Regions from separate parts of the Bacillus sp. z33 genome, predicted to be linked through region 2. Evidence: riboswitches for the same ligand, from Rfam matches in the RefSeq annotation. Region 2 holds a riboswitch; the other holds the start of a gene.
What was found. Region 2 has a riboswitch for thiamine pyrophosphate ahead of AC4G3L_RS08395 (hypothetical protein). Riboswitches for the same ligand answer to the same signal wherever they lie in the genome.

Region 1 (3,422 bases), 110 kb from region 2:
ATATATATAAAGAGAACTAAGAAAAAATATCCCATGAAATACGATACTTATTATTATTTCCTACATCGTTTTTAGATTCCAATTTAGCTCAAATTAAGACTCAGTAACACCATAAATCCCTCCTGTAATTCTTTCCATTGTCATCTTAGGAATAATCTACTATTATTATATTATAATAATAAAAAATGCATCTGATTAGTTAGATGTACTTTTGATAAATCCTCCTTATTAGGGAGGATTATTAAATTGATAATATAAAAAATTGAAGGAGGGCATCTATGAACCTTACAATTAGAATTATATTAGGATTATTTATTGGTGCGATTGTAGGATTAGCTCTTAATATTTTTTCACCTCAATTATTTGAAATCTTAAATACTGTAGCATTTTCACCAATTGGCAATCTGTTTATTAATGCCATCACAATGTTAGTAGTCCCGATTGTACTCATTTCAATCACTTTGGGTACAGCAGGTTTGGGTGATCCTAAAAAACTCGGCAGGATTGGTGGTAAAACAATTCTTTATTTCCTGTCTACAACTGCATTTGCCATCACAATTGGTATATTCCTTGCCTTAGTCATTAAACCAGGGAATGGAGGTAATTTTGATATTGCCTCGGCTGAATATACAGCCACTACAGCCCCCTCTTTTTCTGAAACTCTCATTAATATCATTCCAAAGAATCCAATTCAGGCGATGGCTGAAGGAAATATGCTCCAAGTAATTGTAATGTCTATTTTCTTTGGGATTGCCATTACGGCTCTTGGTGAGAAAACAAAGGGTATTATTAACCTCTTGGAGCAAGGTAATGAGGTACTGATGTATTTAGTTAACCTTATTATGAAAGCAGCACCGTATGCGACTTTTGCCTTGATAGCAACTGCTATTGGCAATCAGGGTCTCCCAGCTATTAAAAATATGGGTCTTTATATGATCGTCGTTCTATTGGCATTGCTGATTCATACCATTTTCACATATGGGGGAGCCATTACAATATTTGCGAGACGTAATCCAATTGAATTTTTCAAGAAGTTTTTCCCAGCTATGACAGTAGGTTTTAGTACTTCATCGAGCAGTGCAACTTTGCCGGTAGCTATGGAGCTTACACAAAAAGAGTTGAAAGTACCAAAAAGCATCAGCAGTTTTGTACAGCCACTTGGTGCTACCATTAATATGGATGGAACAGCTATCATGCAAGGGGTTGCCACTGTATTTATTGCCCAAGCCTATGGCGTGGAACTTACGATGACGCAATTAATTACCGTAATATTAACAGCTGTTCTTGCAAGTATTGGAACAGCGGGAGTACCAGGTGTGGGATTAATCATGCTGACCATGGTTCTTGGACAGGTTGGCCTTCCAGTTGAAGGTGTAGGATTGATCTTGGGTATTGATCGTTTACTTGATATGACTAGAACAGCAGTTAATATCACAGGAGATGCATCTTGTGCTCTTATCATTGCTGAATCTGAAAAGAAACGCGAAGAAAGGGAAAATGAAGCATCAGAAATAGAAGTAGAAGAAATGACTGCCTAATTAGTTTAGTTTTGAAAAGTAAATGCTTGCTTATAGATGGCAAAATTAGTACGATGTAAGAAATGAATAGTATTCCACAAGGGGAGCCAGTGGCTGAGAGTGAACGAATGAGTTCTGACCCTTTGAACCTGTTAGTTAACACTAGCGTAGGAATGTGGCTGAATGAATGTAAATGTAAGCAATGCGAGCCATTTTGTGCGCGCATTGCTTTTTTGTATTTTGTTTATGCCCGATCAAGACTTGAGATGACTATTCAAAACTCTTGATAGAAAGGGGAAGTACAATGAGAAACAACCGATTATTATTTATGGTGGAGATTTCTGTTTTTTCTGCTTTGGCATTTATCTTTGATTTATTGGCCGGTGTTCTGTCTTTCAGTTTATGGCCGCAGGGAGGAAGCGTGTCAATTGCTATGGTACCTGTTTTTTTAATGGCGTATCGCTGGGGTGTCAAAGGGGGCGTAACAACAGGATTACTGCTTGGTCTATTGCAAATATTATCAGGAACTGCTTATATCATGCACCCTATTCAAGGGCTCCTTGATTATATTGTTGCCTATACGGTAGTTGGCTTAGCAGGACTTGTGTTTAAGTATGTTGAAAGAGAAGGAATTAGAAAGAAGGACTTGAAAACTTCTGGTATGGTCCTAATGGGAATCTTACTCGGTAGTACTCTGCGTTTTATCGCTCATTTTATTGCCGGAATCGTGTTCTTTGGTTCTGGTTCGGCCGATGGCCAATCGGTCGCTGTATTTTCGTTACTGTATAATTTATCCTACATGTTGCCAAGTGTGATTGTTAGCGGATTTATTATGATGCTTTTATTTGCTGCCGCACCGCGAGTCATCCTCAGAAAGCCCGCACATCATTCTTAAATGAATAAATCACTATATCTGGACTCTCAACATCATTGAGAGCCTTTTTGTGTTTCGCTTATACCTACTGTGTACTATTTCTCTATTCTTAATGAATTATTATTTTTAGTATAGACTGGTTCTTTTGACCTTTACTTTTATTCTAAGTAGGTTTTTAGGAAGAAGAACAAGGGAATATAAAAAAATTAGTAAATATATACATTATAGTACCTCTTTTCCATTTATTTCTATTATAATAGTAGTAGTGAACATTGATTGTGGAGAGTATAAAATATTAATTTATAGATGGGAAGAGGGATGTTTATGAGTAAGGATGAGATTATTCGTCTAATATCTGAACGTATGAGATTAATCCGTGTGGAGGTTGATTATACACAAGACAAGATGGCTGAAATAATAGGAATTTCCAAAAAAACATTGGTGCAGATCGAAAAGGAACGCAATGAAGCAAGCTGGACAACTGTTGTGGCTGTCGTTTCATTGTTTCGTGAAACCTTAACTGTGCAGACATTATTTGGCGGGGATCCACTCGAAGTTATTGAAACGGTTTCAAGAGAAAGAATTGATTACAGAAAAGAAAAAATGCTTGGCGGCAAGGTATGGTGGAAAGATATTCTGCTTGAAGGAGGGTATGTTCTGCAGCAAAATATGATAAGTGAACACTACCGGATTCTGGACGAGGATCAATACCGGATTTATAGCTCATTAAATGAAAACGATGTCCATAGTAAATTTAAAGAATTAGTCAATAAAGTTCTGCAATCATAATGTTTGGAATAAGAGAGATTCCTGCGGTACATATGAATGAAGTTTTCCTGGAATGTCTCTTTTAATTTAAGGAGTTTTCGATTTGAGAAGGCAAATGGATGACCTCCTGTTTCTTTGCAGAAAAGCAGGAGGTCATATTAGTAGGATCAGGTACATTTAGTCTTTATTTAGCGACTAAAACAGGGCAATTGGAATTACTTATAATTTTTTCGGAAATACTTCCAAGGAATAATTTACGAAGG
Region 2 (3,422 bases):
CCTTGGCGGGACATCTATGGGCGCAATCACGACGCTTGGTGCGTTAACTCAATATGATTGGATTCGTGTTGGAGTAAGTATGATGGGGAATCCGGCCTATAGAAAGTTTGCAGAGTACCAAGTGAATGAATTTGAGAAACAGGGAATTGATTTGGGATTTACGGAAGAAGAGAAATGGAAAGTATTCAGTTCTCTTGAAAAATTTGATTTATCCCTGCAACCTGAAAAATTAAGAGATCGGCCACTTTTCATCTGGCATGGGGAAAAGGATCCGGTCGTACCTATTGCAGGTAGTCGTGCATTTATTGATAAACACCAAGAAAAAGTAGAAACAGGGATGATTACTTATATATCCGAAAAAAATGCCGGACACGCCGTAACAAGAAAAGGGTTGCTAGAGGCTGTAAACTTTATAGAAGAGAAGCTTGTATAAGGAATAAGAATGGTCAGATTGACCAAAGTTTGGTAGGATTGAAGCATGAATGTGATGGAAGGAGAATGAATATGGACCAAGACATGAAAGATAGTATTATGAGTGCATTAGAAGAAGTTTTAGACCCAGAATTGGGTATTGATATAGTAAACCTAGGGTTAATCTATGATGTGGACATGACTGAAGAAGGTGACGTCACAGTTAAAATGACTTTAACAGCTATGGGCTGTCCTTTGGCTGGTACCATTGTCGATCAGGTACGGTATGCATTGAAAGAACTGCCGGAAGTGAAAAATGTAGATGTGGATATTGTTTGGACACCGGCATGGACAAAGGATCGTATGTCCCGCTATGCAAAAATTGCCTTGGGCATCCGATAATTGAGAAAAGAAGAGAGCTGTTTTATGGGCTCTCTTCTTTTATGCAGTGGTAATGAGGAAACGGGGAACTTTAAAAAAGGCGATTGAATCAAAATCCATATTAGCAAATGGCATAAAGTAATTAGCATACTGGATTGAAAATAGCTTTTATTTCTGATAAAGTAAAAATAATCAAATTATTTGCGGGGGGACTCATTATATACGAGTTGAGAAGGTTAAAACCTGACCCTTTGAACCTGTCAGTTAACACTGGCGTAGGGAGCAATTAGTACATAGGCCTATTGGATATGTGCGAAAAGCTCTTCAGGTTTTTAGAAGAGCTTTTTTTGTTTCCAATTAAATAGTTTTGATTGCGGGGGGACTCATGAATGCGAGTTGAGAAGGTAAAACCTGACCCTTTGAACCTGTACAGTTAATACTGACGTAGGGAGCAATATCATCAGTTGATATGAGACCCTTTTTTAGTATGTGAAATACCCACACTATTAAAGGGTCTTTTTCCATACGTCCACCAAAAAATGGAGGGCTGAAAATGGCATTTTGCAACGAAGTGCGAAGAGAGGAGTATGTTTGCTGGAAAGGGAGGTTTGATTATCCATTCATATTAAAGCTCGCCGATGGAACATTGCCAATAGAGAGTTTGAACTATTATGTGCGCCATGCCCATGAACAAAAGCAAAACAAGTTAATAGAACTTTTCCATAAAAGCTTTTTGTACGAGTGGATTTTTGGAGAAATGGTGATGTCTAAACAAAGTTGGATTCCGGAGGGGTTAAGATAATGCTTAAACAAATTAGGAATAGGAAGCCACTTATTCATTGTATGACTAATTATGTGGCAGCACCTTTACAGGCAAACGGCCTATTGGCAGTTGGAGCAGCTCCTATTATGGCTGATGAAGAAAATGAAATAGAGGAAATTGTCAGTAAAGCAGATGCTTTACTCCTTAATATTGGAACACTCAATAAACGGACAAAAGAAGCTATGCTGACAGCCGGAAAGGCAGCAAATATCCATGGTATTCCAGTTGTATTTGATCCGGTTGGCGTGGGAGCGAGTACATTTCGTAAAGAAAGTGTTCAGGAATTCTTGGAAGAAATTGATTTTATTTTGATTCGTTGCAATGTAGGGGAGCTTGCCACCATTGCTTGTGTCGACTGGACACAAAAGGGAGTAGATGGTGGATCGGGTGAGATGGATCTTAAAAAGGAATCAAAGAAAATCGCCAATTTATATAACTGCTTTGTGATTGTATCTGGAGAGAAAGATGTTTTAACGGATGGATCCATATGCACCATGGTAGAAGGAGGCCATATCAACATGACACAGATTACCGGTACAGGGTGCTTGTTAAGTGCTATTTCTGCTGCTGCATTGACAATCAAGGAGGTAAATCTTGTCCATTTGCAGGAACTTTTACATGAATATAAACTTATCGGCAGTTTGGCCGGTAAACAATCTAACTATGTAGGTGATTTCCAGACAGTTATTTTAAATGAATTGAATCGGTTATCCAGAGGGGAGGACTTGATATGAAAGTAGTTATGACGATTGCTGGTTCTGATAGTGGTGGTGGAGCAGGAATCCAGGCTGATTTAAAGACTTTTCAGGAGTTAAAAGTATTTGGGACATCAGCCATTACGTCTTTAACAGCGCAGAATACAAACGGAGTACATGAAATCTATCCTGTTGATCCTTTGTTTGTTCGGAAGCAAATTGAAGTACTTGTTGAAGATTTTAATGTAGCAGCGATTAAAACAGGTATGTTATATTCTGAGGAAATTATTGAGGAAGTATACCACGTACTAAAGGATCTCGACATCCCACTTATTATTGACCCGGTTATGGTTGCAAAAGGCGGAGCGAGTCTATTGCATGAAAAGGCAGTTCACAGCCTGCGTAAAAAGTTATTCTCTATCTCTACTATGATTACGCCCAATATACCGGAAGCGGAAGTACTGAGTGGAATAGACATCGTAACTGCAGATGATAGAAAAAAGGCAGCAGAAATCATGATGAGCTATGGAGCAGAATGCGTGGTCATTAAAGGCGGCCATATAGATAATCAACAGGTTGCTGAGGATACAGTCTATTTGGTGGGTAGAGAGACATTCAGTTTGCAATCGGAAAGAGTACACACAAAAAATACGCATGGAACAGGATGTACCTTTTCTGCAGCGATTACGGCTTTTCTTGCAAATGAATATTCGACCCTTGGAGCAATTTTAGAGGCGAAAAAATTCATCCAAATGGGAATCAAATATGATTTGCAATTGGGACATGGGCATGGGCCGACGAATCATTTTGCCTATAATCAGTATGAAAAATGTGAGGTGATTCTAAATTGAATCGACATCTCCTTCGTATTTATTTTGTAATGGGTTCACAAAATATCTTAAACAATCCATTAGAAGTGCTTGAAGAAGCATTAAAAGGGGGAATCACTGCTTTTCAATTTCGGGAAAAGGGTGAGGGAGCATTCTCAGGAACTAAATATCTGGAATTTGCAAAAAACTGCCAGCGCCTTTGTAAACAATATGATGTACCGTTTATTGTAAATGATGATCTCGAATTAGCGATTGCTCTTAATGCGGATGGTATTCATATCG

Region 1: it holds a riboswitch for thiamine pyrophosphate, as region 2 does, so the genes downstream of both, thiT (energy-coupled thiamine transporter ThiT) here and AC4G3L_RS08395 (hypothetical protein) in region 2, are expected to answer to the same signal.

Annotation. Positions count from the first base shown of each region.
Region 1 covers NZ_JBZFQN010000002.1:152,881-156,302, forward strand. The annotation lists gene AC4G3L_RS07790 (dicarboxylate/amino acid:cation symporter) at 279-1,538, shown strand; TPP riboswitch at 1,608-1,708, shown strand; gene thiT (energy-coupled thiamine transporter ThiT) at 1,822-2,412, shown strand; gene AC4G3L_RS07800 (helix-turn-helix domain-containing protein) at 2,716-3,180, shown strand; gene AC4G3L_RS07805 (universal stress protein) at 3,344-3,422, opposite strand, start outside.
Region 2 covers NZ_JBZFQN010000002.1:267,668-271,089, forward strand. The annotation lists gene AC4G3L_RS08385 (prolyl oligopeptidase family serine peptidase) at 1-433, shown strand, start outside; gene AC4G3L_RS08390 (metal-sulfur cluster assembly factor) at 505-813, shown strand; TPP riboswitch at 988-1,091, shown strand; TPP riboswitch at 1,158-1,260, shown strand; gene AC4G3L_RS08395 (hypothetical protein) at 1,346-1,594, shown strand; gene thiM (hydroxyethylthiazole kinase) at 1,594-2,349, shown strand; gene thiD (bifunctional hydroxymethylpyrimidine kinase/phosphomethylpyrimidine kinase) at 2,346-3,161, shown strand; gene thiE (thiamine phosphate synthase) at 3,158-3,422, shown strand, end outside.